Regions from separate parts of the Nocardia sp. NPDC047648 genome, predicted to be linked through region 1. Evidence: riboswitches for the same ligand, from Rfam matches in the RefSeq annotation. Region 1 holds a riboswitch; each other region holds the start of a gene.
What was found. A riboswitch is a leader RNA that binds a small molecule or an ion and turns the genes downstream of it on or off. The one in region 1 is predicted to bind S-adenosylmethionine.
Positions count from the first base shown of each region.

Region 2: linked by a shared signal. The riboswitch ahead of ABZ803_RS27810 (aminotransferase class V-fold PLP-dependent enzyme) and the one ahead of ABZ803_RS10075 (rhodanese-like domain-containing protein) in region 1 are both predicted to bind S-adenosylmethionine.
Region 3: linked by a shared signal. The riboswitch ahead of ABZ803_RS31445 (homoserine O-acetyltransferase) and the one ahead of ABZ803_RS10075 (rhodanese-like domain-containing protein) in region 1 are both predicted to bind S-adenosylmethionine.
Region 4: linked by a shared signal. The riboswitch ahead of ABZ803_RS22505 (amino acid ABC transporter permease) and the one ahead of ABZ803_RS10075 (rhodanese-like domain-containing protein) in region 1 are both predicted to bind S-adenosylmethionine.

Region 1 covers NZ_JBEYSX010000003.1:296,680-304,406, forward strand. The annotation lists gene fgd (glucose-6-phosphate dehydrogenase (coenzyme-F420)) at 1-157, opposite strand, end outside; gene ABZ803_RS10050 (HAD-IIA family hydrolase) at 307-1,113, shown strand; gene ABZ803_RS10055 (MarR family transcriptional regulator) at 1,103-1,573, opposite strand; gene ABZ803_RS10060 (type 1 glutamine amidotransferase family protein) at 1,624-2,253, opposite strand; gene ABZ803_RS10065 (RpiB/LacA/LacB family sugar-phosphate isomerase) at 2,336-2,782, shown strand; gene ABZ803_RS10070 (O-succinylhomoserine sulfhydrylase) at 2,825-4,039, opposite strand; gene ABZ803_RS10075 (rhodanese-like domain-containing protein) at 4,036-4,452, opposite strand; SAM riboswitch class IV at 4,467-4,583, opposite strand; gene ABZ803_RS10080 (hypothetical protein) at 4,647-5,096, opposite strand; gene ABZ803_RS10085 (FAD-dependent oxidoreductase) at 5,472-6,935, shown strand; gene ABZ803_RS10090 (amidohydrolase family protein) at 7,021-7,727, shown strand, end outside.
Region 2 covers NZ_JBEYSX010000015.1:149,619-157,345, reverse strand. The annotation lists gene ABZ803_RS27830 (crotonase/enoyl-CoA hydratase family protein) at 1-456, opposite strand, end outside; gene ABZ803_RS27825 (2-oxo-4-hydroxy-4-carboxy-5-ureidoimidazoline decarboxylase) at 650-970, shown strand; gene ABZ803_RS27820 (YbaK/EbsC family protein) at 1,025-1,501, shown strand; gene ABZ803_RS27815 (flavin reductase family protein) at 1,590-2,141, shown strand; gene ABZ803_RS27810 (aminotransferase class V-fold PLP-dependent enzyme) at 2,218-3,537, opposite strand; SAM riboswitch class IV at 3,585-3,698, opposite strand; gene ABZ803_RS27805 (Pls/PosA family non-ribosomal peptide synthetase) at 4,369-7,727, shown strand, end outside.
Region 3 covers NZ_JBEYSX010000020.1:52,672-60,398, reverse strand. The annotation lists gene ABZ803_RS31465 (MFS transporter) at 96-1,319, opposite strand; gene ABZ803_RS31460 (NADP-dependent isocitrate dehydrogenase) at 1,682-2,899, opposite strand; gene ABZ803_RS31455 (MFS transporter) at 3,261-4,754, opposite strand; gene ABZ803_RS31450 (TetR family transcriptional regulator) at 4,888-5,601, shown strand; SAM riboswitch class IV at 5,654-5,764, shown strand; gene ABZ803_RS31445 (homoserine O-acetyltransferase) at 5,966-7,123, shown strand; gene ABZ803_RS31440 (helix-turn-helix domain-containing protein) at 7,181-7,558, opposite strand; gene ABZ803_RS31435 (nitroreductase family protein) at 7,628-7,727, shown strand, end outside.
Region 4 covers NZ_JBEYSX010000011.1:22,467-30,193, forward strand. The annotation lists gene ABZ803_RS22485 (ABC transporter substrate-binding protein) at 1-907, opposite strand, end outside; gene ABZ803_RS22490 (hypothetical protein) at 904-1,032, opposite strand; gene ABZ803_RS22495 (ABC transporter substrate-binding protein) at 1,037-2,011, opposite strand; gene ABZ803_RS22500 (amino acid ABC transporter ATP-binding protein) at 2,011-2,778, opposite strand; gene ABZ803_RS22505 (amino acid ABC transporter permease) at 2,775-3,782, opposite strand; SAM riboswitch class I at 3,810-3,903, opposite strand; gene ABZ803_RS22510 (hypothetical protein) at 4,289-4,996, shown strand; gene ABZ803_RS22515 (glycosyltransferase family A protein) at 5,000-6,190, opposite strand; gene ABZ803_RS22520 (DUF3153 domain-containing protein) at 6,226-6,894, opposite strand; gene ABZ803_RS22525 (carotenoid biosynthesis protein) at 7,089-7,727, opposite strand, start outside.

The DNA.
Region 1 (7,727 bases):
AGGGCGCGTGCCCGCCTTTGTGCCGCCAGGGCTGGAAATGGTCGCTCACCGTGGCGCTGTCCAAGCCGTGTTGCTCGGCCAGCACCGCGATCTCGACGAGTTCACGGGGGCCGAACTGCTCCGCCGATGCCTTGTATCCGAGCTTGAGTCCGCTCATCTGCCACGCTCCTCGCGTTTCGTTTCGCCGCCATCGCGATCCGTTCTCGACAGTAGTCAACGCTGCCGCCTCCGCACCGACGGCCTGGCCCGGATGATCTTCACAGCCTCCCGGTCGTGGCCGTTCCGGTCGCGGGGCGATAGCGGATAATGGCCCGCGTGACCGCAGACGAGCCGATCCTGTCCTACTTGACCGATATGGACGGCGTGCTGGTGCACGAGGACCATCTCATCCCGGGCGCCGACAAGTTCCTCGCCGAACTGCGCGCCAACGACACCCCGTTCCTGGTGCTGACCAACAACTCGATCCGCACGCCGCGCGATCTACAGGCGCGGCTGCGGCACACCGGGCTGGACATCCCGGAAGAAGCGATCTGGACCTCCGCGCTGGCCACCGCCACCTTCCTGGACGAGCAGCGGCCCAACGGCACCGCGTACGTGGTGGGCGAATCCGGGCTCACCACCGCCTTGCACGAGATCGGCTACGTGCTCACCGACAGCGATCCCGATTACGTCGTGCTCGGCGAGACCCGCACGTACTCCTTCGAGGCGATCACCACCGCGATCCGGCTGGTCGAGCGAGGCGCCCGCTTCATCGCGACCAATCCGGACCCGACCGGTCCGTCCCGGGACGGCTCGCTGCCCGCGACCGGCTCGGTGGCCGCGCTGATCACCCGCGCCACCGGCCGCGACCCGTACTACGTCGGCAAGCCGAACCCGCTGATGATGCGCTCCGCGCTGCGTCGCATCGGCGCCCATTCCCAGTCGACGGTGATGATCGGCGACCGGATGGACACCGACGTCATCTCCGGCCTGGAGGCGGGCATGCGCACCATCCTGGTCACCTCCGGCATCTCCACCCGCGCGTCCTTCGAGGCCTTCCCCTACCGCCCCACGATGGTGGTGGACTCCGTCGCCGACCTGATCGGGAAGACCGGGTCCCCGTTCACGGATTGAGCGGTGCGTCCCGGTCGCCGTCCGTGGTGATCGCGTCCACGGCGGCGGACAACGCGGTGAGCGCCTCGACCGTGCGCGCGAGCCGCTCGTGGCCGAGCTCGTCCACGAGCCGTTCGGCCATCACCTTGTGCCGCGGGTTGATGCGGCGTACCGCGGCCAGCCCCGCCTCGGTGATGGCGACGAGTTTCGCGCGGCGATGCGCGGGATTGGGCCGGTATTCGGCGAGTCCCTTGTCCACCAGCAGATCCGCGATGCGCTGGACGCTCTGCCGGGTGATGCCCATCTCGCGGGCGATGCCCGCGACAGGCAGCGGCGCGCGCGTCACCGCACCGAGCACCTGCCACCACGCGGCGGTCAGACCCGCCGGTCGGGCCAGTTCCTCGGCCACCGCGAGGAATTGACCGTTCAGGCGGAACGACGTGATCGCCGCCGTGGCGAACAACTCCTGTTCCGGGGTCATGCGGCACCTCCCGATGTCGGCGATCCGGCCGGATCACCGGCAATTCTCGCTTACACGTGCTGCGCGTCGTACTCCGCGAGCACCGCCCAGCCGCCGGGATCGGCGTGTGCGAACAACCGGTACCAGCCGTCCAGCACGTGCGGCTCGTACACGCCGAGCCTGCCGAACACCTCGCGCGCGAATTCGAACGGCGCGCTCGCACTGGCGGTGATCACATCACCATCGGTGACGGCCGGGGCCTCGACATAGTGGTCCGCGCCCGCATAGCCGCTGTAGCGCAGGTATTCCGCGACATTGCTGGTGTGCTCGCGGTTGTCGAGCAGGCCGGCCTTGGCCAGGCCGAACGTCGCGCCGCAGATCGCGGCGACCGGCACGCCCGCGTCGAGGAATTCGCGCGCCTTGTGCGTGAACGGGTCCAGCTCCGGCCCTTCCCAGGTCTCCGCCCCCGGCAGGATCAGCATCGCGCTGTCGGCGGGCGTGAGATCGGCGAGCACGACGTCCGGCACGATGCGCATGCCGCCCATGGTGGTGATCGGCTCCGCGCTCGGGCCGACCGTCTTCACCTGCCATGTTCCCGGCTCCCGGTGCCAGCTCGGCTTGTTGATGTGCGCGGTGGCCGCGCCTACCTCCCAATCGGCGAGGGTGTCGTAAACGGCCATGTGCACTGTCTTCGTAGGCATGACAGTATGCTGTCATATATGACAGCATACTGTCAATATCGAGGGTGTCTCCCTCGATGAAACCGGCAACTACGCTGGGAGCATGCGAATCTCGGTGGCGGCGGACGAGCGGGTCGGCGTGGCCCGGGAATTGATCGACGAGCTGGGCAAGCGCGGCCACGAGATCGTGCCGCACGGCGCGCTGTGCGATACGGAACGCGACGACTGGGCATGGGCCAGCGAGGCGGCGGCCCGTGACGTCGCCTCCGGCGAGGCAGACCAGGCGATCGTCTGCTGCTGGACCGGCACCGGCGCCTCGATCGCGGCCAACAAGGTCCCCGGCGTGCGCGCCGCGCTCTGCGCCGACGCTTCGACCGCGGCGGGCGCCCGCACCTGGAACGACGCCAACGTCCTCGCCCTGAGCCTGCGTTCGACCTCCAGCGCCGAACTCCGGGAAATCCTCGACGCCTGGTTCACCACCGAACCGAGCGCAGGCCACGACGACCAGGCCAACATCGCCCATCTGTCCGAGATCGAACGGCGAGCCTGACGTAGGCGCCCTGACCGATCCGCGGGCGACCGCCGAGAGGGATCAGGACAGGGCGCGGTCGAGGTCGTCGAGGAGGTCTTCGACGTCTTCCAGGCCCACCGAGATACGCACGACGCCGTCGGTCAGGCCGATGGTGGCACGGCCTTCGGGCCCCATGGCACGGTGGGTCGTGGTAGCCGGGTGCGTGATCAAGCTCTTCGCGTCACCGAGGTTGTTGGAGATGTCGACGATGCGCAACCGGTTGAGAACTTCGAAAGCGCGCTTCTTCGCCTCGTTCTCGGGGGCGCTCAGCTCGAAGGTGATCACGGTGCCGCCCGCGCTCATCTGACCGGTGGCCAGCGCGTACTGCGGATGAGATTCCAGGAACGGGTACCGCACCCAGCTGACGGCCGGGTTGCCCTCCAGGAAACGGGCGATGCGCAGGGCGGACTCCGCCGAGCGGCGTACCCGCAGCGGCATCGTCTCCAAGCCCTTGAGCAGGGTCCACGCGTTGAACGGGCTCAGCGCCGGGCCGGTATGGCGCATCAGCGTTTTCACCGGGCCGTCGATGTAGTCCCGGGCGCCGAGGATCGCGCCGCCGAGCACGCGGCCCTGCCCATCGATGTGCTTGGTGCCCGAATAGACCACCACGTCGGCGCCGAGTTCGAAGCCACGTTGCAGCAGCGGAGTGGCGAACACGTTGTCCAGCACCACTTTCGCGCCCGCCGCGTGTGCCAGCTCGGTCACCCGGCGCACGTCGACCAAGGTCTGCATCGGATTGGCGGGCGTCTCGAAGAACACCGCCTGGGTGGGCACCGACAGCGCCTGCTCCCACTGGTCGAGATCCTCGCCGTCGACGAAGACGGTCTCCACGCCCCAGCGCGGCAGGATCTCGTTGCACACCACGAAGCACGAGCCGAACAGGCTGCGCGCGGCGACGAGCCGGTCACCCGCCTTCAGCAGCGCGCCCAGCGCGGTGAACACCGCGGACATGCCGCTCGCGGTGGCGAAGCACGCCTCGGCGCCGTCGATCAGGCGCATCCGCTCCTCGAACATGGCCACCGTGGGGTTGCCGTAGCGGGAGTACACGAAGTGCTCGGCCTCGCCGGTGAACGCGGCCTCGGCGGCCTCGGCGCTCTCGTAGACGAAGCCGGAGGTCAGATAGAGCGCTTCGGCGGTTTCCTCGAAACCGGAGCGCCGCAGCCCGCCGCGCACGCCCAGCGTCGCGGGACCGACGCCGTCGGGCAGCGGCTTGTCGAACGCGCCGCCGGTGATCACGACTGCCGCCAGGGCAATCCGAGGGCACGCCAGCCCGCGCCGCCGCGATGCCCGAATTCGTCGAGCGGGCCTTCGAAGCCCTCGAGCACGTTGTAGGAAGTGCGGTAGCCCGCCGAAGTGGCGGCGATCGCCGCACCGATCGAACGCTGACCGGAGCGACAGAGGAAGACGACGGGAGCCTCGGGATCGTGGCCGTCGAGCGCCTGCTTCAACTGCTCGACGAACGTCTCGTTGCGCGCGCCCGTGGAATCGACCCACTCGATCAGCACGGTCGGCCGTTCGATCGAACTGGTGTCGGGGACGCCGACGAACTTCCATTCCGCTTCCGTCCGCACGTCCACGAGGACGGCCTCCGGATCGTCCCGCAGCAGCTCCCAAGCCTGCTGAGGGGTGATGTCACCGGCATAACTCATGTGCACCTCCTGCGAATCCGCACTTGCCGCGCCCGGGACCAGGGCGCCGCCAGGTCGTCACCCGGAGCACCCCACCGCGGAGGAGGGTTGCCGACCAGTAATGCCGGGGCTTGACACTGGTTCTCATGACCTTCGACTGAGATTGCACCGGCCCGGGTCACCCTGTCAAACGGTGGCGCACACTGCGCGAACGCTCAGGTGCAGACCAGCCACTTACCGCCGGATCGGGTGAGATTCCAGGTCGAGGTCCGCTCCTGCCCGTCCACCTTCGTGGTCACGGTCGCCTTCCCCCGGTCGCCGTCCATGATCGGACTGTCGATTTTCGTGATCTCGACCGGCTTTCCGGCGCCGTCCTGCCCCGCCAGCGGCGAGCGGGTCGCGTCGAAACCCTGGCACGCGGTGCCTGGCGGCGGCACGGCGTCGCTGCGGTTGGAGCCGTCGACGAAGTTGCGGACGGCCGCCGCGATGCGGTCGGCTTCTGTGACATTTTTCTCAGCGGGCGACAGCACGCCGCCGAGCACGATCGCGATCAGCACGATCGCCGCGACCACCGCGGCCGCGATGAACGGGGCCGCCGAGCGCTTGTCGGTCTGATCCACCCGGATGATCTCGTCCTCGCCCGGGGTCGGCTGCTGTTCGGTCATGGCTCGATGATCCCTGGTCGGCGCGGGTATCGAGCGCTCGGCCCCCGGCTGCGGAACGGGCGGGCGCCGGGCGAGTCCCGGCGTCCGCGATAGGCCGCGCGCGAGCGGGTAAGCGACGATTGTGGCTTTCGACGGCATCCGCCGAGTTCACGCACCGACGCGGGGTGGCATCGGCCATCCCGATAGAATCGCGGGACGGCGGCCTGCTGTCATAGCGAATCGGCAGCTCCACGCCGCGGCGAACGGAGCACCGTGCAGCCACGAGCCGGCAACGCAGGCGTGCGCCCCGAGGGCGCGACCGAGCCGGTGCGTCAACTTAGCCTAAGCTAAGCAAGACGTCATTAATTGTTTCGACCGTAAGGTGCGCGTAAAGAGATGACCGAACAGAGTGCAGTAGAGGATGGCGGTGTTCGCGAGCCCTCCGTGGTGACGCAGGCTTCCTCCGCCGGGCCTGACGCGCACACCGCGAGGACCCGCCCGCTCCGCATCGCGATCGTGGGCGCCGGACCGGCCGGGATCTACGCCGCCGACGCATTGATGAAGTCCGATGCCGAGGTGAGCATCGACCTGTTCGAGCGCATGCCCGCGCCGTTCGGGTTGATCCGCTACGGCGTCGCGCCGGACCACCCGCGGATCAAGGGCATCATCACCGCCCTGCACAAGGTGCTGGACAAGCCGCAGGTTCGCCTGCTGGGCAATATCGACTACGGCACCGACATCACGCTGGACGACCTGCGGGCCTTCTACGACGCGGTGATCTTCTCCACCGGCGCCAACGCCGACCGCGCCCTGCCCATCCCCGGTATCGATCTCGACGGATCCTTCGGCGCCGCCGACTTCGTCTCCTGGTACGACGGCCACCCCGACGTCCCCCGCACCTGGCCGCTGGACGCGGAGAAGGTCGCCGTCCTCGGCGTCGGCAACGTCGCTCTCGACGTGGCCCGCGTGCTGGCCAAGACCGGCGACGAGCTGCTGCCCACCGAGATCCCGCCGAACGTCTACAAGGGCCTCAAGGCCAACAAGGCCGTCGAGGTGCACGTCTTCGGCCGCCGCGGGCCCGCCCAGGCCAAGTTCACCCCGCTGGAGCTGCGCGAACTCGACCACTCCCCCACCATCGAGGTCATCGTCGACCCCGAGGACATCGACTACGACGAAGGCTCCGAAGCCGCGCGCAGGCATTCCAAGCAGGTCGACATGGTCGCCAACACGCTCGAGCAGTGGGCCATCCGCGACGCCGGTGACCGGCCGCACAAGCTGTTCCTGCACTTCTTCGAATCCCCCTCCGAGGTGCTCGGCGAGAACGGCAAGGTCGTCGGCCTGCGCACCGAGCGCACCCAGCTCGACGGCACCGGCAATGTCAAGGGCACCGGCGTGTTCAAGGACTGGGACGTGCAGGCGATCTATCGCGCCGTCGGCTACCTGTCGCAGAACCTGACCCAGCTGCCCTTCGACGACCAGGCGGGCACCGTGCCCAACGAAGCGGGTCGCGTGATCGCCGACGAGAACGCCGACGGCGCCGCGCGCTACATGCCCGCGACCTACGTCACCGGCTGGATCAAGCGCGGCCCGGTAGGCCTGATCGGCCACACCAAGGGCGACGCCAACGAGACCATCGCCTGCCTGCTGGACGATGCTTCCGGCTTCACCCCGGCGCAGCGCCCCGAACCCGAGGCCGTCACCGAGTTCTTGGAGAGCAAGGGCATCCCGTTCACCACCTGGGCCGGCTGGTACCGCCTCGACGCGCACGAACGCTCCCTCGGCGAGCCGGAGGGCCGCGAGCGCGTCAAGGTCGTCGAGCGCGAGGACATGCTGCGCGCCAGCGAACCGCACAAGGTCTGATCACCCCGGCTGCGACCGACTCCGCTGCCACGACGACACCCCAGCTGTGGCAGCGGAAAATTCGACCCTGAGGCATTCTGTACAAGTGTTCGATGCCCACCTGCACATCTTCGACCCGCGATTTCCGCTGGCCGAGAACGAGGGCTACCTGCCCGACCCGTTCACCATCGCCGATTACCGCAAGCGCATGTCGCGCTTCGACGTCGCGGGCGGCGCGGTGGTCAGCGGGTCGTTCCAGGGCACGGACCAGACCTATCTGAAGGCCGCCCTCGCCGAACTCGGCGAGGGATGGGTCGGCGTCACCCGGCTCGACTTGGACGCCACCGACGAGGAAATCCTCGAACTGGACCGCATCGGCGTGCGCGCGCTTCGGTTCAACCTCAAGCGAGCGGCGGCCGACATCACCGGAATGACGTTGCAGGCGTTGCGCGCACACGAACTGGCCGGCTGGCACGTCGAGGTCTACATCGACGGCACGATGCTGGCGTCGCTGCAACCGGTCATCTCCAAGCTGCCCGCGCTGTCGGTCGACCATCTGGGCATGTCCGCGGAGGGGCTGCCCTTCCTGCTGGATCTCGTCGACCGCGGAGCCAAGGTCAAGGCGACCGGTTTCGGCCGGGTCGCGATGAACGTGGCCGACACGCTGCGCCGCGTCCACGCGGTGAATCCCGAAGCCCTCATGTTCGGCACCGACCTGCCCGGCACCAGGGCCGGACGCCCGTTCCGCGACTCGGACGTGGATCTGCTCTGCGATGTGGTGGGCACCGACATGTACGCGGTGCTGGAGGACAA
Region 2 (7,727 bases), on a different contig from region 1:
GACGATCGCGACCTTCGCCTCACGCAAGCTGAACTTGGCGTCGGCGCTGGCATAGCGGATGTCCACGGCCGCGATCAGGTCGAGCCCGCCGCCGATGCACCAGCCGGACACCGCGGCGATCACCGGCTTGCGGCAGTCCGCCACCGCCGTGACCGAGGCCTGCATCTTGCGCAGCTCGGTGAGGAAGTCGGTGCGCGGCGCGGCCAGGGCGCGATCTGCCATGAGCGGACCGAACGTGCCGCTCATCGCGGGCAGGTCCAGACCATAGGAGAAGTGCTTGCCCGAGCCGGTCAGCACGATCGCGCGCACCTCGGGGTCGGCGTCGAGCGCCTGGAAGACCTCCGGCAGCTCGCGCCAGAAGTCGGGGCCCATCGCGTTGCCCTTGCCGGGCCCGATCAACGTCACCTGCGCGACGTGATCCTTGGTTTCGACGGTGAAAGCCTGCCAATCAGTCATTTGTACAGCGTATCGAGACCACGCCGGGCGGGTATCCCGGCCCGCGCGAGCTCGGTGTGCGAGGATTCGCCGCGAAACCTCGCAGCGTGTAAATCCTGCGCAAATTGCGCGGCGGCGCACTGGTTCCCGGTTCGGGATTCAGCGGATCATGGTCGAGTCAGCAAACCTCATTCGCCGGTTTTCGGAGGACACCATGCTGATGCATCGGGGAATCGGCCTCGACCGGTTCAACGGCCTGCCGCGCGGTCGCGCGATTCATGCCCTCTACGAGTGCTGCTGCAACGTGACGTGGGCCGCGACGCTGGCCGACGCTCGCCCCTATCCGGATCGGGACGCGCTGCTGAGCAAGGCCGATGTCGAACTGCTCGCGCTGTCCCAGCGGGACGTCGATCGCGCCTTCGAAGGGGTTGCGCACGAACCGGTCTCGTCACACTGCCTCGCCGAACTGGCACGGGTCACCCGCGAGCGAATCGCCGGGATGCTCGGGCCGGCCGAGGGCTACCCGGAATACTGAACCGGCGGCGCGACTTGCCCGGCGTACCGACGGCAATCGCTCTACCCTGGTGAGATGCGCAGGTCGTCATTGCCACCGGTCGCCTGCCGGGTCGCGGACACCCTCATCTCCCGGGGCCATCACGGTCTCATCGTCGCCCAGCCGGAGCCGACCCACACCGCCGCCGACGCCGCACGGGCCCTCGGTGTGGACGTGGGGGCGATCACGAAATCACTGGTGTTCCTGCTCGACGACGACCCGGTGCTGCTGCTGGTCTCGGGAGCGCACCAAGTCGATCTGGCGAAGACCGGCGCGCGCCTGGGCGGGACGCTGAGCCGCGCCCCCGCGGAGATGGTGCGGGAGGTGACCGGTCAGCCCATCGGCGGCGTCGCACCGGTCGGTCACCCGACCAACCTGCCCACCTGGGTGGACAGCGCGCTGGGGCGCCATCGGGAGCTGTGGGCAGCGGGCGGGCATCCGAACACCATCTTCCGCACGTCGTTCCCGGAATTGCTGCGGATCACCGCGGGTCTTCCGATCGATGTCGACTGACTCGACGGCCGCGCGGCGAGTCCGGTGCCCGCACGAGTGCGATCAATGCCACCCGCACCTGCGGGGCGTCCGGGCGTAGTTTCGTGAGGTGACCGACGCACCACGGCCCGAGACGGAACTACAGATCCCCGACGATCTGAGCGGCATCACCGCGGAGCAGTATCGCGCCTCCATGCGCCACTATCCGGCCGGCGTCACCGTCGTCACCCTGACTTCGCCGCAGGGGCCGGTCGGCTTCACCGCGACCTCCTTCGCCTCGCTGTCACTGGACCCGCCGCTGGTGTCGTTCAATATCGCGCACACCTCCTCCAGCCTGTCCGCCATGCTGGACGCCGAGTCCGTCGTCATCCACTTCCTCGGCGAACACCAGCAACACCTGGCCCACCGGTTCTCCAGGACCGCGGAGGAGCGCTTCACCGACCGCGCCCTGTGGACCACCTTGGACACCGGCGAACCGGTCCTGCACGGCACCCCCATCTGGTTGCGCGCCACGGTGCACCAACTGATCCCCATCGGCGACCACACCTTCGTCGTCGGCTTGGTCACCCGGGTCCACGACAACACCGACGAGAAACCCGCCGCCGCGCCATTGCTGTACTACAACGGGCGCTACTACCGACCGATCGCCCTGAGCGACTGACCCGCGTCGCCTACGCCGCGTAGACACCGCCCGCAGCTCACGAGGCGCGACTGCGCGGATCGGGAAGAGCGCGGTTTCAGCCGACGAGGCAGGGGGCCGCGCCGGTGGGGGCGGTGGAGGTGAAGGGGCGCGTTTCGGGGGTGGGGTTCCAGACGCCGTTCTCGGCGGCGTAGTTCCAGGTGGGGCCCGTTCGCGCGAGGATGGCGATCGCCTCGATCAGGCGGTCCACGTCGGCGGAGGTGGTGCCGAGGCCGATGCTGGCGCGCAGTGCGCCGCTCGAGCCGAGCCGGGCGAGCAAGGGGTGGGCGCAGAAACGTCCGTCGCGCACACCGATGCCGTGTTCGGCGGAGAGATAGGCGGCAACGTGGCCGGGGGCGAAATCGTCCAGGGTGAAGGCGACGATGCCGACGGAATCGGGGCTGTCGATCCAGATCCGCAGCAGGTGGACGCCGGGGATCGTGGCCAAGCCGTCGCGCAGGCGGTCGGCGAGCCGGTGTTCGTGCGCGGCAAGGGTTTCGGCGTCGATCCCGCTGAGCGCGTCACAAGCCGCGGCCAGCGCGGCGGCGCCGAGCACGTTCGGCGAGCCTGCTTCGTGCCGCTGCGGAGCGGACGCCCATTCGGCCGCGTCGCTGCGCACCTCACGCACCGCGCCGCCGCCCGCGAGGTAGGGCTGCGCCGCGTCGAGCCAATCCCGCTTGCCCACCAGCACACCGGCGCCGAACGGCGCGTAGAGCTTATGCCCGGAGAACGCCAGGTAGTCGATCGCGGTGTCCCGCAGGCTGATCCGCCGATGCGGCGCCAACTGGGCGGCGTCCACCAGGATCCGGGCGCCGCACTGATGCGCGATGGTGGCCAGCCGTTCCAGCGGAAGCACCTCGCCGGTCACGTTCGACGCGCCGGTCACCGCGAGCAATGCGGCCGGCTTGCTGCACAGTTCGGCGACCAGCCTGCCGATGGTCTCCTCGACCGTGTCGGCGGCCCGCACGACGCGCCTGCCCCGCTTGGTCCACGGCAGGAAGTTGGCGTGGTGCTCGATGTCGAGCACCACGGTGTCCCCGGGGACGCAGGAGGCCAGCAGGTTCAGCGAGTCGGTGGTGTTGCGGGTGAAGACCACCACCTGATCGTCGGCGGCGTCGAGGAACCGGGACACCGATCCGCGAGCGGCTTCGTAGCACTCGGTGGAGATCCGCGAGGCGTAGCCGGCGCCGCGGTGCACGCTCGCGTAGTACGGCAGCAACTGCTGCACCCGGTCGGTGACCTGGGCCAACGCGGGCGCACTCGCGGCGTAGTCGAAGTTGGCGTAGGTCGCCGATCCGCCGTGCACCAGCGGCACGCGCAGTTCGTCGCCGGACACCCGGGCGAGTGCGGCACAGGAGTTGTCGACAGCAGTAGTCATCACGTGAATCCCGTCGGCTCAGGGACTCGCGACCGAACGATTCGGCGAGTCCGCGCTTGCCGCGCCCGGTTGGGCGGCGGCCGGGTCGTCACCCGGAGCACCCCACCGCGGAGGAGGGTTGCCGGCCAGCAAGCCGGGGCTTTGCGCTGGCACTCATGACCAGACCCGAGAGTGGCAGAAGCGCCCCGGCACTGTCAACCACGTTCCACCCGAGTCCCCACGAGCACCGCGTGGACATAACCACCACGCGTCGGCCATTACAAGCACCCCCACGACGACGCGCGAGCCGCGCCCGACGCGGGCTTTCGCGTCTCGGCACCGGCCTGTCCACGGGTGAACGCGCCTCGGTTCGCTCGGCGGTTACCACCGACCCGATCCGATGCCGATGCGACTCGGTCCCCGCTCGTTTCCCGCATCGGCGCAGCTTCTCGAGCGCCTCCGTATCTCGAACCGCTGAACCCGATCGCGGCGCGCCCCGCTGCGACTCCCCCGATGACCGGCCGGAACGAACCGGCGTCCCGGCCCTCGCGAGGACCAGATCCGGACCGCTCGATGAGCCGAATCACACCTTCGGATCAGCGATCTCCCGGCGAACGCGGCGGGCGAGCCGCCCACCAGCGTTTTGCCCCGCCGGAACGGCGAATATCGATCCCACCTGCAACAACTCGCATCGCGCCCACCGATCCGGCATCCGGTTCGGTGAACAACAAGCGACGACAACCCCGGGTACCGTGGACAGCTGGCCACAGCGCTGTTTGCCCTTTGGTAACCCAGCTATGACACAACAACGGGAAAGTGTGAGGCAAGTCGATGGGAGGTGCGCACAGCACCATGCTCGAGACAGACGTCGACGCGCCGGCGGGCCCGTTGTCACGCGGCGATCGCGCACCGGAGGCCAGGACGCTCGTCGACATCCTGACCGCGACGGCACTCGCCCATCCCGACGCCCCCGCCATCGACGACGGCCACGTGGTGCTGTCCTATCTGGAATTGGTCGTCGAGATCGAGAACACCATGGCCCGGCTCGCCACCGCGGGCGTGCGGCCCGGCGATCGGGTCGGCGTGCGCATGCCGTCGGGCACCCGCGGGCTCTATGTGACCATCCTCGCCGTCCTCTACTCCGGCGCCGCTTACGTGCCGGTCGACGCCGACGACCCGGACGAGCGCGCCCAGCTGGTCTTCGGGGAAGCGCAGGTCACCGCGATCGTGACCGCCGAAGGCATCGAGACCACGGCCGCGGGCATCCGCGCAGCGGAGCAGCAGCGCGAACAGACCTGGTCGACGCTGCCCACTCCCGGCGACGACGCCTGGATCATCTTCACCTCCGGTTCCACCGGCACTCCGAAAGGCGTTGCCGTCACTCATCGCAACGCGGCCGCCTTCGTCGACGCCGAGGCCGATCTTTTCCTGCGCGACGCCCCGATCGGTCCGGGTGACCGGGTGCTGGCGGGTCTGTCGGTCGCCTTCGACGCGTCCTGCGAGGAGATGTGGCTGGCCTGGCGCAACGGCGCCTGCCTGGTGCCCGCCCCGCGTGAGCTGGTGCGCACCGGCGCCGACCTCGGCCCGTGGCTGGTGCGGCGGGAGATCAGCGTGGTCTCGACCGTCCCGACCCTGGCGGCGACCTGGCCGGTGGAGGCATTGGAGGCGGTGCGCCTGCTCATCTTCGGTGGCGAGGCCGTCCCGCCGGAGCTCGCCGAGCGCCTCGCGGGGAACGGCGATTCGGCTCGCGAGGTGTGGAACACCTACGGCCCCACCGAGGCCACGGTCGTCGCCTGCGCCGCGCGCTTGGACGGCCGGTGGCCGATCCGAATCGGCCTGCCGCTCAACGGCTGGGACCTCGTCGTGGTGGACCAGGCGGGTAACCCGGTGGCCGAGGGGGAATCCGGCGAACTGGTGATCGGCGGCGTCGGACTGGCTCGCTATCTCGACCCGGTCAAGGACGCCGAGAAGTACGCGCCGCTGCCTTCTGTCGGCTGGGAGCGCGCCTACCGCAGCGGTGACCTGGTCCGCAACGACAGCGCCGGACTGGTCTTCCTCGGCCGCGCCGACGATCAGATCAAATTGGGCGGGCGGCGCATCGAACTCGGCGAGATCGACAACGCTCTGCAACACCTGCCCGGCGTCACGGGCGCCGCGGCGGCCATCCGGACCACCAAGGCGGGCAACAAGCTTCTGGTCGGCTATCTGACCGGCCCCGGCCCGGACTTCGATATCAAGGCCGCGCGCGCCGTCCTCGGTGGACAACTTCCGGCACCGCTGGTGCCCAGGCTGGCGGTGGTCGACGAGCTGCCCACCCGTACCTCCGGGAAGGTGGACCGCGACGCGCTGCCCTGGCCGCTGCCCAATGCCGCCGAGGACGACGACGACAACGACCTGACCGGCACCGCCCAATGGGTCGCCGGATTATGGGATGCCATTCTCGGCGCTGAGGTCGGCGATCTCGACGCGGACTTCTTCGACCTGGGCGGCGGCTCGCTCGCGGCGGCGCAGCTGGTCACCGCCCTGCGCGAACGGTATCCGCAGATCGCCGTCGCGGACGTCTACGACCATCCCCGCCTCGGCGCGCTGACCGACCTGCTGGAACAGACCACGCCCGCGGTGGCCGTCGCCGAGCGGACGGTCCGGCCGACGCCGCTGCCCGCGCAGGCGGCGCAGGTGCTGGCCACCATCCCGCTGACCACCCTCACCGGATTGCAGTGGCTCACCTGGCTGGCGATCGTCGGCAATATCGCGGCCTGGTCCGGCTCACTGCCCTGGCTACCCCAGCTGTCCTGGTGGTGGACGCTGGCCGCGTTCCTGCTGTTCATCTCGCCGCCCGGCCGTATGGCGATCTGCGTGGCGGGCGCGCGGCTGCTGCTGCGCGGCATCCGGCGCGGCAGCTATCCGCGCGGTGGCTCGGTACATCTGCGGCTGTGGGCGGCCGTCCGTCTCTCCGAGGCCAGCGGCGCCGAGAACCTGTCCGGAGCGCCGTGGATGGTGCCGTTCGCCCGCGCGCTCGGCGCGAAGATCGGCAAGGGCGTCGACCTGCACAGCCTCCCGCCGGTGACGGGCATGCTCGAACTCGGTGACGGGTGCAGTGTGGAGCCCGAGGTCGACCTGTCCGGCTACTGGATCGACGGCGACGTGGTGCATCTGGGCCCGATCACGATCGGCCCCGGCGCGGTGGTCGGCTCACGCTCGATCTTGTTGCCGGGCACCAAGATCGGCAAGAACGCCGAGGTGGCCCCCGGCTCCGCGGTATCGGGCAAGGTGAAGGCGGACCAGGACTGGGCCGGTTCGCCCGCGGTGAAGGTCGGTAAAGCACAGCACCGCTGGCCCGCGCACACGCCCGATCGTGCCCGGCACTGGGTGGGCATCTTCGGAATCACGTCGATGGCACTGGCCGCCATGCCGATTCTCGGTATCGGCGCCGGTGGGGCGTTCCTGGCCTGGTTCGTTCGCGACACCCGCACGCTCGCCGCCGGCGCCGCGCGCGCGTTCGCCGTGCTTCCCCTCGCGACCTTGCTCAGCCTGGGCGTCTACGCCGCGGCGACCATCGTCGCGGTCCGGCTGCTGAGCATCGGCCTCACCGAGGGCTACCACCCGGTGCGCAGCCGGGTCGGCTGGCAGGCCTGGGCCACCGAGCGGCTACTGGATTCCGCGCGCACCTTCCTGTTCCCGCTGTACGCCAGCCTGCTCACTCCTCTGTGGCTGCGCTTGCTCGGCGCGAAGATAGGCAAGAGCGTCGAGGCGTCGACCGTGCTGCTGCTGCCGAAGTTCACCACCGTCGCCGACGGGGCGTTCCTAGCCGACGACACGATGATCGCCGGTTACGAACTCGGCGGCGGCTGGCTGCACATCGGGGAGGCGAAGGTCGGCAAGCGCGCTTTCCTCGGCAACTCCGGAATGACCGCGCCCGGCCGCCGTGTCCCGAAGAACGGCCTGGTCGCGGTGCTGTCGGCGGCGCCGTCCAAGGCGAAACCCGGCTCGTCATGGCTGGGCAGCCCGCCGGTCCGGCTGCGCCGCGCCGCGGAGAACGCCGATACCGCGCGCACCTTCGACCCGCCCCCGCGCTTGCGGGTAGCCCGCGGCATCGTCGAAACCTGCCGCTTGGTCCCGGTGCTGGTGACCTTCGCGATCGGGCTCGGCGTGCTTTTCACCCTCGCTTGGCTCGCGCAGACGTTCGGCCATCTGACCGCCGGACTGCTCAG
Region 3 (7,727 bases), on a different contig from region 1:
GAATTCATACGGCCACGGTCCAACGGGCGGCTTACAGTCCCCTTACCGTTGTCTTGTCACCGCTCGCGCCCGTCACCGGATGACGAGTGAAAGCGCTACTGCGGCACTGCCACCGTGCCGTCCGCTGTTCGATCCCGCGATTTCCGCGCGGTCCAGACCGTCACCGCGAACAGCAACACGCCGGTCGCGGCCAAGGCGGCGCCGACCACGGCCGGGGCCGTGTAACCCAGGCCCGCGGCGATGACCAGGCCGCCGAGCCAGGCTCCGGCGGCGTTGGCGATGTTCAGAGCGGCGTGGTTGAGGGCGGCGGCGAGGGTCTGGGCATCCGCCGCGACGTCCATCAGACGGGTTTGCAGCCCGGGTGCCAGCGCGGCCCCGGATGCGCCGACCAGCAACGCGCCGAAGGCAGCGGTATAGGGGTTGTGCGCGGCGGCGACGAATCCACCGAGGATGACGGTCATCGCGACCATCGACACCGAGATGGCACGGTCCACGCCGCGGTCGGCGAGCACGCCGCCGACGATGTTTCCGATCACCATGCCCACGCCGAACAGCATCAACACCAGGGGGACCGCCCCGGCCCGCAGGCCGGCGACGTCGGTGAGCGTGGTCGCGATGTAGGTGTAGACGGCGAACATGCCGCCGAACCCGACCGCGCCGACCAGCAGCGTCAACAGCACCTGCGGACGGCGCAGCGCGCCGAGTTCGGTCATCGGATCGGTCATGGTGATGCCGGTGAGTACCGGTACGAAGCGCAGCAGCGCGGCCACGGTGCAGACACCGATCAAGGCGACCACCACGAACGCGTCGCGCCAGCCGAGATGCTGCCCGAGCCAGGTAGCTGCGGGAACGCCGACGACGTTGGCGGCGCTCAACCCCAGCATAACCGCCGCAACCGCCTTGGCCCGCTGTCCCGCCGGGGCGAGAGTGGCGGCGGCCAGCGAGGCGACGCCGAAGTAGGCGCCATGTGGCAATCCCGAGACGAACCGCGCCGCGACCAGCGTCTCGAACGAGGGCGCTACCACGGTCGCCGCGTTGCCCACGGTGAACGCCGCCATGAGCGCGATGAGCAGCCGCTTGCGTGCCACCCGCGCGCACAGCGCCGCGATCAACGGCGCGCCGATCACCACGCCGAGCGCGTAGGCCGACACCGCGTGTCCCGCGGTGGGCTCGGAGACGTGCATGTCCGAGGCGATGTCCGGCAGCAAACCCATGGTGACGAATTCGGTCGTCCCGATTCCGAATCCGCCGAGGGCCAGTGCCAGCATGGCCGGTATATGCCAAGCGGTTCGTCCGGATGGGGCGGCGGTACTGGTCATCACGGGGCTGGTCACGTGTTCATGTAACCGGTCCCGTCCCGTATCCGCTTCCCGGGCGAACGTGAGTTCGCCCACCGTGATGTCGATGAACGCCGCTCGTCGACCCCGCGAATCGTCCTGAACCGCTACACCCGTCGCGCATCCCCCGCTGCTGCGGCTGTTCGGAGGCGGAGGGCGAACGCGGCAACGGGGCGGCCGTTCACCCGGGCGCTGGTGGGCGAAACAGTGCGGGCACCCGTTCCACCGGTGGGTGGGGCGGGTGCCCGATGTTCAGCCCGGCGCTGGGTGAGCACCCAGCGCCGGAGTCGGCCGAGCGATACGGCTCGGCCCCGCGGTTCGGCGCCTGGTCGGCGCCCGCGAACTCAGCGCAGTGCGCGAGCCAGGTTGGCGTCCAGGGCGCCGAGGAATTCCTCGGTGCTCAGGTAGCCCTGATCCCCGCCGACGAGCAGCGCGAGGTCCTTGGTCATCTGGCCGCCCTCGACGGTCTTGATGACGACGTCCTCGAGGGTCTGCGCGAAGCCGATGACCTCCGGGGTGTTGTCCAGCTTGCCGCGGTGCTCGAGCCCTCGGGTCCAGGCGAAGATGGACGCGATCGGGTTGGTCGAGGTCGGCTTGCCCTGCTGGTGCTGGCGGTAGTGCCGGGTGACGGTGCCGTGCGCGGCCTCGGCCTCACAGGTCTGCCCGTCTGGGGTGAGCAGCACCGACGTCATCAGGCCGAGCGAACCGAAGCCCTGGGCCACGGTGTCGGACTGCACGTCGCCGTCGTAGTTCTTGCACGCCCAGACGTAGCCGCCCTCCCACTTCATGGAGGAGGCCACCATGTCGTCGATGAGGCGGTGCTCGTAGGTCAGGCCCGCGGCGTCGAACTGGCTCTTGAACTCGGCGTCGAAGATGTCCTGGAAGGTGTCCTTGAACATGCCGTCGTAGGCCTTCAGGATGGTGTTCTTCGTCGACATGTACACCGGGTAGTTCTGCTGCAGGCCGTAGTTGAACGACGCCCGCGCGAAATCCTCGATGGACTTGCGGAAGTTGTACATGCCCATGACGACGCCGCCGTCCTCGGGCATCTTCACGACCTCGTGCACGATCGGCTCGCTGCCGTCGTCCGGGGTGAAGGTCAAGGTGACGGTGCCGCCCTGGAACACCTTGAAGTCGGTGGCGCGGTACTGGTCGCCGAACGCGTGGCGGCCGATGATGATCGGCTTGGTCCAGCCGGGAACGAGCCGGGGAACGTTCGAGATGATGATCGGGGCGCGGAAGATGGTGCCGCCCAGAATGTTGCGAATGGTGCCGTTGGGCGAACGCCACATCTTCTTGAGGCCGAATTCCTTGACCCGCGCCTCGTCCGGGGTGATGGTGGCGCACTTCACACCGACACCGTGCCGCTTGATGGCTTCGGCGGCGTCGACGGTGACCTGGTCGTCTGTCTTGTCGCGGTACTCGATGCCCAGGTCGTAATACTCCAGGTTCACATCGAGATAGGGGTGGATCAGCTTGTCCTTGATGAACTGCCAGATGATCCGGGTCATCTCGTCGCCGTCGAGTTCTACGACGGTGCCTTCAACCTTGATCTTGGACATGGATCTTCGTGTCCTCCTAGGATGGTGCCCTCATTGCACGGCCAGGCGAACACGCTTGTGAGCGGACCCCAGCTGTTCCAACAGACAACGTATATGTCCCGCGTTGTCGGCGAGACGTGTGGTGCAAACAAGACGAGCGTACTGCTGCCCGAGTCCTCACCGCACGGGCAGCCCCCGGAGTGAGCTGCGCCACCTTTGTTACCAATTGGTAGGTCGGCGACGGCTCCGAGCACCGCGAAGGGCGTTCACGCAACCGCCGTCGTCGCCATGATCCGCCTTCCGTCCGAGCCCGGCAACCGTCCGGCAGACGACGAGGTCCGCGCGGCCTCACCGGCGTCGCGCGGACCTCGTTCGCGATGGATCAGACCCCCACCGGGATCCGGGCCCCCTCCTCGGAACCTTCGATCAGGTTCTCCGGCCGGTCCCGGATCATCAGCGCGATGATCGGGACGGCCGCGAGGAAGAACCCGGCGCCGACGTAGAAGGCCACGTCGTAGCTGTGGATCGCGGCCCGCGCGGCCAGGTTGTCGATGCCCGGGTTGTCCTGCGCGAAGGACTTCGCGACCTGCACCGAGATCGTGGTCAGCAGCGCCGTCCCAACCGCCCCGCCGACCTGCTGCGCCGCGTTCAGCAGCGCGGAGGCGACGCCGGAGTCCTCTTCCTCGACCTGATGCAGCGCGACCGTCTGCATCCCGACGAACAACGGACCCATACCGAGCGCGATGAGCACCTGCGCGGGCAGCACCCCGGCCACGAAGCTGTCGCCGTAGCTCAGCTGGGCCAGCAGCAGCAGGCCGATGACGCCCAGCACGGCGCCGGCCAGCATCAGCGGACGCGGGCCGAGCTTCGGCAGCAGCGCGCTGGTGACACCCGCCGAGATCGCGATGCCCGCCGGGAAGGGCAGGAACGCGAAGCCCGCCTTCAGCGCGGAGTAGCCGAGCGTGATCTGGAAGTAGAAACTCAGGAACAGGAACATCGCGAACATCGCGATCGGGATGAGCAGCGCGGCGAGGAAGGCGCCGCCGCGGTTGATCTCACCCGGGATGTGCAGTGGCAGCAGCGGGTTCGAGGAGCGCCGTTCGATCGCCACGAAGGCGATGAGCAGAGCCAGTCCGGCGACGAGCAGCCCCAGGGTGCTGCCTGCCAGCCAGCCGTCGTCCGCGGCGCGGCTGAAGCCGTAGACGATGGCGATCAGGCCGAGCGTCACCGTGACGGCACCGGGCACGTCATATCCCCCGCTGCGCGGCGCAGGCACGTCCTTCGCCACCCATGCCAGCGCCCCGACCAGCGCGAGCAGCGCGATCGGCGTGTTGACCAGCAGGCACCAGCGCCACGACGCGTACTCGGTGAGCGCGCCGCCCGCGATCAGGCCGAGCGCCGCGCCGCCCGCGGAGATGCCCGCGAACACGCCGAACGCGGTGGCCCGCTCTCCGGGCTCGGTGAAGGTCACCGACAGCAGCGAGAGCGCGGCCGGGGCCAGCAGCGCGGCGAACGCGCCCTGCAACGCGCGCCCGGCGAACAGTTCCGCGCCGGTTTGAGCGAGTCCGGCCAGCGCCGAGGCGCCCGCGAAGCCGATCAGGCCGACGATGAAGATCCGGCGGCGGCCGAGGTAGTCGGCCAGCCTGCCGCCCAGCAGCAGCAAGCCGCCGAAGATCAGCGTGTAGGCGGTGAGCATCCATTGCCGGTTGCCGTCGCTGATGTCGAGATCACGCTGCGCGAACGGCAGCGAGATGGTCACGATGGTGGCGTCCAGCACCACCATGAGCTGGGCCAATGCGATCACTGTCAGCGCGAGCCAGCGCGCTGAAGCAGCCGATTTCCGCGGCGCGTGCGCCGCTGTCCCGGATTCCGTCACGGTCGTCTCCTCGTCCCTCGATGTCGGAAGCCATCCTGTCATCGAGCGACATTTGTCGTCAAGAGAAAAGTGTCGTACTACGACATTTGACCGTTAAGGACAGGAAAACAACAGGTTGCGTTACCATGGGGTCATGCTCGAGTCATCGACGCCGATGGGCGCGAGCGCTGCGGCCGACCGCGCCGCGAGCGCCCCCGCGACCCCAGGGCTGCGCGAACGCAAGAAGCAGCAGACGCGGTTGCGCATCATCGCGGCCGCCCTGGATCTGTGCGACACGCAGGGCTTCGACGCGACCACGATCGAGCAGATCGCCAACGTGGCGGACGTCTCGCCGCGCACGATCAACCGCTATTTCGAGAGCAAAGAGGACATCGTCCTCGGGCCGGTCCAGGATTTCGGGCGCACGATCGCCGAGACGCTGCGCGAGCAGCCACGCACGGGCAACGAACTACAGGCGCTGCTCGCGGCCTTCCTGCACGTGGTCGATCAAGCCGCCGAGGGTGGCGAGGCCGACCCGTTGTCGTTCCGGCAGTTCCAGAAGATGCAACGGATCCTGCGCAGCAGCCCTTCGGTCAGCGCGCGCAGCATGGAACTCGCCGACGACAAGAACACGGCGATCGCCGCGGTGGTCGCCGAGCGCCTCGGCACCGAACCGGACGCGCGCGCGGTGCGGCTCCTCGTCGGTACCTGGCAACTGATCGGCCACATCGGCATGGAGTGCTCCGACGACGCGTTCCTGGACGAGGACCTCGCGACCGCGACCAGGGCGGGGCGCACCGCGTTCACCGAGGCGTACGACGAATTCGTACGCACCTGCTGCGGGGCGGCGACCGTCGCGGACCAGTGAGTTCGGCGGAGGATTTCGGACGCCGACCGCCCGCCGGTTATGATGCCGGGCAGGTTATGAGTACCAGCGCCAAGCCCCGGCTCGCTGGTCGGCAACCCTCCAACCGCGGTGGGGTGCTCCGGGTGATGACCTGGCTCCCGAGAGTCGGGAGCAAGCGCGTAACAGGAGGTCGCCGGCATGTGTTGTTGTTCGTTACCCACACACCGCTAACCCTTGCTGTACCGGCGAACACCTTTTGGGAGCAAACCATGAGTGAATTCACCGCGCCCGGGACCGAGCAGGACCCGGCAGCGCCGTACAGCCGCGTGGCCGCCACCGTGGACATTCCGGGCGATCTACGCGCCGGCTTCGCGACGGCGGCGACGTGACCGTGAGCACCGAACCGAGCACGCGGACCTCCGGCAACGTCCTGCCGCCCCCGGATGGACAGCTCGGCACCATCGCCATCGGGGACGTGCGACTGGAGAACGGCGCGGTCATCCCGGACGTCCACCTCGCGGTACAGCGCTGGGGTGAACTCTCCCCCGGACTGGACAACATCGTGCTGGTCGAACACGCGCTGACCGGCGACTCGCACGTCGTCGGCAAGCCCGACGACGTGCACGAGATGCCCGGCTGGTGGGACGGCATGGTCGGCCCGGGTGCTCCGCTGGACACCGACGAATGGTGTGTGATCGCGACGAACGTGCTCGGCGGCTGCAAGGGCAGCACCGGGCCGTCGAGTCCCGCGCCGGACGGGAAGCCTTGGGGCGCAAGGTTTCCCGAGATCTCCATTCGCGATCAGGTGACCGCCGAGGCCGCTCTGCTCGACCTGCTCGGTGTCGAGCGGCTCGCCGCCGTGGTCGGCGGGTCGATGGGCGGCATGCGGGTGCTGGAGTGGATGGTCGGCGCACCGGAGCGGGTCGCGGCGGCGCTGGTGCTCGCGGTCGGAGCCCGCGCCACCGCCGACCAGATCGGTACCCAGACCACCCAGATCGCGGCGATCAAGGCCGATCCGGACTGGCAGGGCGGCGACTATCACGGCACCGGCCGCGCCCCGCTGACGGGCATGGCCCTGGCCCGGCGGATCGCACACCTGACCTACCGCACCGAATTCGAGCTCGACCACCGGTTCGAGAACAAGCCCCAGGGCGACGAGGACCCGTGGCAGGGCGGCCGTTACGCGGTGCAGAGCTACCTGGACCACCAGGCCGAAAAGCTGTGCAAGCGCTTCGATCCCGCCACCTATGTGCTGCTGACCGAGGCGATGAACCGGCACGACGTCGGCCGCGGCCGGGGCGGCATCGAGGCGGCGCTCGCGGCGACGCCGGTGCCGTGCGTGGTCGGCGGCGTCGACTCCGACCGGCTGTACCCGCTGCGGACCCAGCAGGAACTCGCCGATCTGCTGCCCGGTTGCGACGGATTGGAAGTCGTGCACTCCCGCGACGGGCACGACGGATTCCTCACCGAGGCGGCGGCGGTCTCGAAGCTGCTGACCGAGACGATGCGACTAGCCCGGGCGGGTGTGCGACCGGAGCGCTGAAGGTCCGCCGCGCCGAAGCGTCCGCGCGCGACGTAACGAGCACTGTTTGCCCCGCGCTCAGAGCGCCGCGCCTCGTCGCGCCGCCTCGATCCGGTTGATGTTGCTTTCGATCCAGTCCCGCAACGCCGCGATCGGCGTGCGCAGGCTGTGGCCGAGATCGGTGAGGGTGTAGTCGACGCGGGGCGGGACCGTCGGATGCACTGTGCGCGTGACGAATCCGTCCGCCTCCAATTGCCGCAGAGTTTGCGTCAGCATCTTCTGGGAGATGCCCTCGATGCGGTTGCGCAGATCGGTGTAGCGCATGGTGCCGTCCGCGAGCGCGTCGATGATCAGCACCGTCCATTTGCCCGCGATGTGGTCGAGAACCTCCCGCGTAGGGCACTTCGCGGAGTACACGTCCGCAGGGAGACCGGAGCCTTCGAGGTATGTGGGCACCTTTCGGAGTGTAGCGCACTATTTAGTGCCTTCTTCCTATTCGAGTGTCACTCTCCGATAGTAAGAATTATGAAAACGCAGACACTTTCGGTTGCCGACGTCATTCGAACCCGCCGCACCGTCCGGCATTACCGGCCCGATCCGGTAGCGCCGGAGCTGCTCGAAGAAC
Region 4 (7,727 bases), on a different contig from region 1:
CGCGTGTGACGTTGGGCTGCAGGCCGAACGGCACACCAGGGTTGGCGGTGCTGAGCACCCGCCCGCCCGCCGCCTCGATCTGCGGCGCGTCCTGCGGCAACGCGTCGCTGATCGCGTCCAGCTGTCCGGAGGCGAGACTGCCGGTGCGCACGCCGGATTCGGGCACCACGGTGAACTCGATCTTGTCCAGGTAGGCCTCGCCGCGATGGGCGAACACCGCCGAACCCCAGCGGTAGCCGCTTCGCTTGGCCAGCGTCACCGCGGCGTCCTGGCGGTAGGCCGTGTAGGTGAAGGGCCCGCTGCCGACGTTGTCGCCGAGGCAGCGCTGCTCGGCGGGCTTCGCCGTGGTCACGTCGGCCAGGATGCCGAGCTGGGCGGTCGAGGCCGCCTGCAGGAATTGGGCGTTGGGCTTGCTGAACTCGACCCTGGCGGTGAGCCGGTCGACAGCCGTGGTGCCGACATAGCCGGTGAGGTAGCTGCTGCCCAGCGGCGCCTTGCCCGAGCCGAGCCGCACGACCGAATCGAACGTGTTGCGCACCGAGTCGGCGGTGAGCGGCGTGCCGTCGCTGAAGGTGACGCCGTCGGTGAGGTGGAAGGTGAAGACCTTCGCGTCGGGGCTCGCTTCCCAGCTCTGCGCCAGCCACGGCTTCAGCTCGCCGGTGGCCGGATCCTGGTCGGTCAGCGAATCCACGATCTGCCGGGTGACGTACAGCGTCTGGTTGGTGCCGGACTGGGCCGGGTCGGAGCAGGTCGGCGCCTGGGACAGGCCGTAGCGCAGGGTGCCGCCCGGCCGGGGCGGGCCCGCGTCGCCGCCGGGCGCGGCCGAATCACTGCCGCAGGCGGCCACGGTGGTGGCCGCGGCGAGCGCGCCGGCCAGCGCGGCGATTCGGTGACGGGTTCGGATCACGAGGCGACTCCAGATACTTCGGTGTGGGCGAGCTGCTCGCCCTGGCGGGGAAAGGCGTCGGCGACACCGGTCGCCGACGGTCGGCCGGGCATGCGGCGGCGCTGCGTCATCTGCTCAGCGGTCATCTGCTCAGCGCTTCTTCGGCAGGCCGGGTGGGTTGATTCGCGATTCGGTGACCGCCTCGCTGCGCAGCCCCCAGCGGTCGATCACCTGCTGGTAGGCGCCGTGCTCGATGGCGTAGGCCAGCGCGTGCTGCACGGCGGTGATCAGCCCGCTGTCCTTCTTGGTGAGTACCGCGATCTCGCCTTGCAGCGCCTCGCCCGCTCCGGAGAAGGTGCCCGCGATCCTGGTCTGCTTCGCGGTGGCCGCGTGGTAGATCGCGGTCGGGTTGGGGCCGAGGTAGCCGTCCAGCCGCTGCGAAGCCAGCGCCAGGTAGTAGTCGGTGACCTGCTGGAAGTAGGCGATATCGATCGGCGGCAGCCCCTCGGCCCGGTTCTGCTCGTTCCACTTGACCAGCAACTGCTCCTGGTTGGTTCCGCTGCCGACGCCGATTCGCTTGCCGGCCAGGCTCGTGCGGTCGGTGTACTCGAGCTTGCTCTGGATCGGCACCTCCAGCGCGACGTTGTCCTTACGGTAGGTCGCGAAGTCGTACTTCTCCTTGCGTTCCTCGGTGACGGTGACATTGGAGATGAACGCGTCCACCTCACCGGAGTCCACCCGGACGAAGTTCTGCGACCAGTCCGCCACCTGCGCGTCGAGTTTCAGGTCGAGGATGTCGGCGATCAGTGCGGCGAAGTCGACTTCGGAGCCGACCACCGTCTTGTCGTCGGTGGCGTAGAACCGCAGCGGCGGTGCCGCGCCGGACGCGCCGGTCACCACCAGCGTGCCGCGATCGCGAATCGCCTGCGGCACTTCGGCGGCGATGGCATCGACCTTCGCGGTCCGGACGCGACCGGACTGGGTGGGGGAGAGGTCGAAGGTGATCGAACCGGCGGGCTGCGCGGCGGTGTCCGCCTCGGGTTCGGTGCAGCCGGTGGCCAGCAGCACGACCGCGGTCGCGGCGGCGGTGACCAGGGCGGAGAACTTCATCGGATACCTGTTCATCAGCGGACTCGGGAAAGGAAGGCGCGGGTGCGCGGGTGCTCGGGATGGTCGAGCACGGCCGAGGGCGGGCCCTGCTCGACGATGACGCCCTCGTCGAGGAACACCACCGTGTCGGCCACCTCACGGGCGAAACCGATCTCGTGCGTGACGATCACCAGTGCGGTGCCGCCGTGCGCGAGATCGCGGATCACGTCGAGCACCTCGCCGACCAGTTCCGGGTCCAGCGCGGAGGTGGGTTCGTCGAACAGGATCACGCGCGGCCGCAGCGCCAGCGCCCGCGCGATCGCCACCCGCTGCTGCTGCCCGCCCGACAACCGGCGCGGATACGCGTCGGCCAACTGTCCGATGCCGACCCGCTCCAGCAGCCGGTGCGCCTCGCGCTCCACCTCCGTCCGGTCGCGTCGCTGCGCGGAAAGCGGTGCGAGCGTGACGTTCTCGAGCACGGTCAGGTGGGGGAACAGATTGAACTGCTGGAAGACGAAGCCGATCCGCGAGCGCTGTTTGCGCACTTCGCGGTCGGGCAGCGCGTGCAGGCGGTCGCGGCGCAGCCGATAGCCGATCAGCTCGCCGTCGATGCGCACGATGCCCGCGTCCAGCGACTCCAGGTGGTTCACCACGCGCAGCAGGGTCGACTTGCCCGAACCGGACGGACCGATCACGGTGACCACTTCGCCGGAGCGCACAGTGAGATCGATGCCGCGCAGCACCGGATGCGCGCCGAAAGATTTCCGGACGCCGCGGATCTCCACGGCGGGGGCCGCGCTCATCGGGTCGCTCCGCGCGGTGCGGCGGGACCGGCCTCGGCGACCTCGCGCAGCTTCTGCCACGCGCGTCGCAGCGGTGTCGGCGGCGGCGTGCGGTGCGCGCCCTTGGCGTAGTGGCGTTCGATGTAGTACTGCGCCACCGACAGCACGGTGGTGAGCACGATGTACCAGACCGTCGCGACCATCAGCAGCGGCACCACCCGCCCGTTGCGCCCGTAGATGACCTGGACCTGGTAGAACAGCTCGGCGATCGCCATCACCGACACGATCGAGGTGCCCTTGAACAGGCTGATCACCTCGTTGGTCGCGTTCGGCAGGATCGAGCGCATGGCCTGCGGCGCCACCACCGTGCGGAACTGCCGCAGCCGTGGGATCCCCAGCGCGGCGGCGGCTTCCAGTTGACCGGCGTCCACCGCGATGAACCCGGCCCGGATGATCTCGGCCGAATACGCCGCCTGATGCAGGGCCAACCCGATCACGGCGGCGGTGAAACCGCTGATCACCCCGTTCACCTCGAAGGTGAACAGCGCGGGCCCGAACGGGATGCCGATCGAGACGGTCCGGTACAGGTAGGCGATGTTGAACCAGAACAGCAGCTGCACGATCAGCGGGATCGAACGGAACGCCCAGATGTAGACCCACGAGATCACCCGCAGCACCGGATTGTTCGACAGCCGGGCGACCGCGAGCGCGGTGCCGAGCAGAAAGCCCAGCGCCGTGCCCCATGCGGTCAGCTCCACGGTGACCCGCAACGCCGACAGCACCGACTTCGCGGTGATGTACTGCGCGAACGTCGGCCAGTCCCACCCGGGGTTGGTGGCCAGCCCGTGCACGAACTGGGCGAGCAGGATCAGCGCGACGGCACCGACTACCCAGCGCCAGGGGTGCCGGGTCTTGGCCACGGTCGGCGGTGTGCCGTACTCGGGGGCGTCCGGCGCGGGGAGGGGTGTGCCGGCCGCGTCCGGTTCGCGCGCCGGGGCGGTCGCGGGCGCGGTGGACGCACTCATGACGGGTCCTCGATGATCACTTCGGTTCCTCCATCGGTCCCGGCGGAAGCACCCGCACCCGGTGGCCGGGGGGTTGCTGCGACGTCGACGAGCCAGGTCTCTCGGTCGCTCTGGATGGTTGGCGCCGACCCCCTGTCAACCGATGTCAGGGGCGAGCCGAATCATGATGCCCAGCAAGGGAAGGCTGGAACAAGAGAAGTAATCAGCGTGAGCGTAGACCTTGTCCACGCCAGTTGATCGGGTCTTTGTAGTAACCAGGCGTGCGCTGCTTCGCCGAGGGGCGGGGTGAACCTGTCGCGTCGTCGCGGACGGGCGTCCAGCGCCGGAAGACGGCGGCCCGATGCAGCATACGGGTATCGCCAAGGCTGGGGAACGCGGGTCGGCCACGCGGAAGCCTATTTCGGGCAAACGAGACTCGCCGCGAAATTGCTGTACGCAATCCGTGCTGTTGGAGCCGTTTGCCGGAGTACTGTGCCCCTCGATCGTTCCGCCGATGAGGAGGTTTCGTGATCATTTTGCGTCGTCTGACCCAATTGTCCGCTGTCGCGACCTGTTCGGTCGCCCTCGCGTTTGCCGGGCCGGGTGCCGCGTTCGCGGCTCCGGATGCCACGATTCCCGCGTTCTCCGATCTCTCCGCGCCGATCGCCGCCCCCGGTGACCTGTTCGGCGCCTATCAAACCGCGCTCGACGCGCTGCGCGCGCTCGGTATCCAGCCGTTCGCGTACCCGAGCGCGTCGGCGTTCTGCCTCGACAACACCACGGCCGGGCTGGCGCCCGCGGTGGCCGGAGCCATACCCGGGCCGTGGCCGAAGAACACCGTGCAGCTTCCCGGACTGGACCTCAGCGCCGTCAAGGCCGGGCAAGCCATGTTCACCTTCGTGCCCTACGGCCTCGGGCCGGACGGGGCGAACACCGCCGGAATGCAGGTGGCCTGGCTCAATCTGAGCAACGGACGCAGCGGAACGGCCGCCATGGGACCGCTGGCCGACATCGCCCGCGCGATGATCCCCGCTGCCGTACCCGCGGACCAGCGGCCGGTGGCCGAGCAGGCGATCCGGGACTTCCTCTTCGCGGCCCTCCCCATGGGCGGGGTGCGGGCGGTCCCGGTGGACACCGGCAAGGGCACCGTTCTCGCCGCGGTGTTCGGCACGGTGCAGAACGGCGCCAAGTCCTGCTTCTTCCTGCCGACGGTCGGAGTCACCGCGGTCCCGTGAGATTCAGCTGTCGCGGCGCGGCGCCGCCGCTGGGAGCGAACGCCCCTTCCAGTGCGCCGTGCCGCGACGGCGGGCCCGGTGCGAACGCGCCCACAGCAGCAGATACGCCGCCACCGACACCGGATGCGCGAAGGCGGCAGGCACGTCCGCGCGTCCCAGCGGGCCGCCGGTCTCGGTCGAGCGGGCCAGCAGGCGCCCGGCGACGGCGGCGAGCCAGCCGATCGCGCCCGTCCGGCGGACCGCCCCCCTGCCGAGCACGGCGGCCGCGGGCGGTACCCAATAGGCAAGGGCCGCAACGAGTCCCACCGCCGCTCCGCCTGTGATCGTGCCGTCGTAGGCCGACCAGAGCCAGCGGGTGTAGCCCGCGTCGAGGTCGGCGGCGCCGCGATACATCCTGGTGCGGGCCAGCTCTCCGGCGGCCACCAGAGCGGTGGCGTGACCGGCTCGCCGCAGCGTACGGGCGATGTCGAGGTCCTCGGTGACGCTCCCGGCCACGGCCGTGTGGCCGCCGACCGCGCGGTAGGCGGCGTTGTCGAACACGAGGAACTGGCCGCAGGCCACCGCCGTGGCGGGCCGCGGGCTCCGGTCGGCCACGACGATCGGCAGCGTGGAGGCCCACGACCAGCACAGCAGTGGCTGCACCACGGCTTCCGCCACGGAATCGGCCACTTGCAGGGGCCAGGGGGAGACCAGCGCGGCCGCGCGCGTGCGCAGCGCGCCGACCGCCGCGGCGAGCGCCGTGGGGGCCAGCCGCACGTCGGCGTCCAGGAAGATCAGCACCGGCGTCGACACCTCCTCCGCGAGCCGGACGCAGGCGGCGGCCTTTCCGGTCCAGCCGGCGACCGGATCGGACTCGGTGCGCAGCAGGGTGAAACGCGGGTCGTCACCGATCGCCGCCAGGGCGGCGGCGCCGGTGTCGTCGGTGGACGCGTCATCGAGGATGCGCACCGCGAGACGCGGTACACCCACCTGCGCGCGCAGGTCACCGATCAGGGCGGGCAGCCGGTCGGCCTCGTTGCGCGCGGGAACGCAGACGGTGACGGGTTCGATCACCGTCGTCGGGGCATTCGTCAACCTCGGTACGGTGATGCGGTTGTATAGCGCGATGCCCGCGCCGAGCGCCGCCACCGCGGTGGCGAAGGTCGGCAGGATCGAGTTCGCGCGCAACGTCTTCGGCAGGTCGGCACTCACCATGTGGGCCACGCTATCCCGGCGCACCGACCTGCCGCTCAGCGATTCTGCGTCACCGAGCGCCACCAGCGGCTCAGGGAGAAGCCGACTTCCGGCGCGCCGGGCGCGGCGGGGTTGCGGTCCATGTACGCCATCGCCGCGACGATGGCGGCCACCGCGAGCGTGATGCCGCCCGCGATGCCCGCCCAGCCCGCGAACGAGCGGGTGTTCGGGTCGGCGTAGCTGACCTCGGCCTGCGGCCTGGACACGTCGCCGGGCGGCAGTTTCCAGGAGACGACGTTGTCGCCCTCGCGGTTGCCGTTGGTCTTGGCGACGCGGGCCGGGAACGCGATGGTCAACTGCACGTCCGAGCCGTGCGGCGGCAGCGATTTCAGATCGACCCGCCCGCTCAGGCTGACCAGGTCGCCGGTGCGCTGGAACTGCAACTGGAACATGCCCTGGGTCTGCTCGGACAGCTGGCCGAGCTGCTGCACATCACCGAAGGACAGGTCCTCGAAGAACACCTGGCTGCCGGTGTAGCCGTCTTGGGCGTACGGCTCCACCCGCAATTTGGCCGCCAGCGTCTCGGGCGCCTTCAGCTGCGGGCCCTTGTCCCCGGCGTCGGCGGGCACGACGGCGGCGACGATCCGGCCGGACACCCGGTCGTTGGAGGAGACCCCCATCGAGACCTGCACCCGCAGGCAGCCCGCGAGCATCGGCACCAGCATCGCCGCGAGCAGGGCCACCGACGCGACACGCACGCCGCGGCGTGGGGCCCGCCGCTGCGGGAGGTCCGGGGCATCGGGCTTCGTGATGACGGGACTCGGCTGCACGGGTGACATCGTGCCAGGCCTGCCGCCCGGAATGAAACGCGCCAGTCGCAGCGCGCGTCGCTGCGCCGGGCGCGGGACGCGGCGGGGGGTCAGCGGCGCGCGCGAACCAGGGCGACCAGCAGGGGAACGCCCAGCAGACCCATACCCGCGAAGCCGTATCCCGCCGAGGAGGGAAGGTCGAGGAACACCGCGTGGGCCAGCGCCGACCCGAGCCAGGTCCACAGGAACAAGGCCACCGGAACGGTGAGCGCGATCGCGCGGCCGTGCGACCGCGACGTCCGCACCGGATCCGGCGCCGCCCGCTCCCAGACCGCGAGCACCGCGGCCATCAGAAGCGCCACGCCGAACCAGCCCAGGTAATTCGTCAGCGGAATCCAGTCGAGGCCGGGCAGTCCGGAATGGATGTCACACCAGGTCCACTGCCCGTCGGCCACCATCTGCGGATCGAGGAACAGGTCCCAGCCCACCGCGCCGACCGCCGTCCACCCGATCCGGGCGATCGTGCGCCGCGACAGCATCCCGGCCACCACCCACACCGGATACATCCCGCCGGTCCAGGCCAGCGGGACGATCAGCGGCACGTCGAGCAAGGCCGGTCCGAGCCGGTCGGTGGCGTACTCGTAGCAGCCGAACGGGATGCCGGTCGCGGTGCCGATCACCTCCGCCGTGAGCCCGATGCCGGAGACGATGGTCAGAAAGCCGACGGCATAGCGCAATCCCCTGGTCGC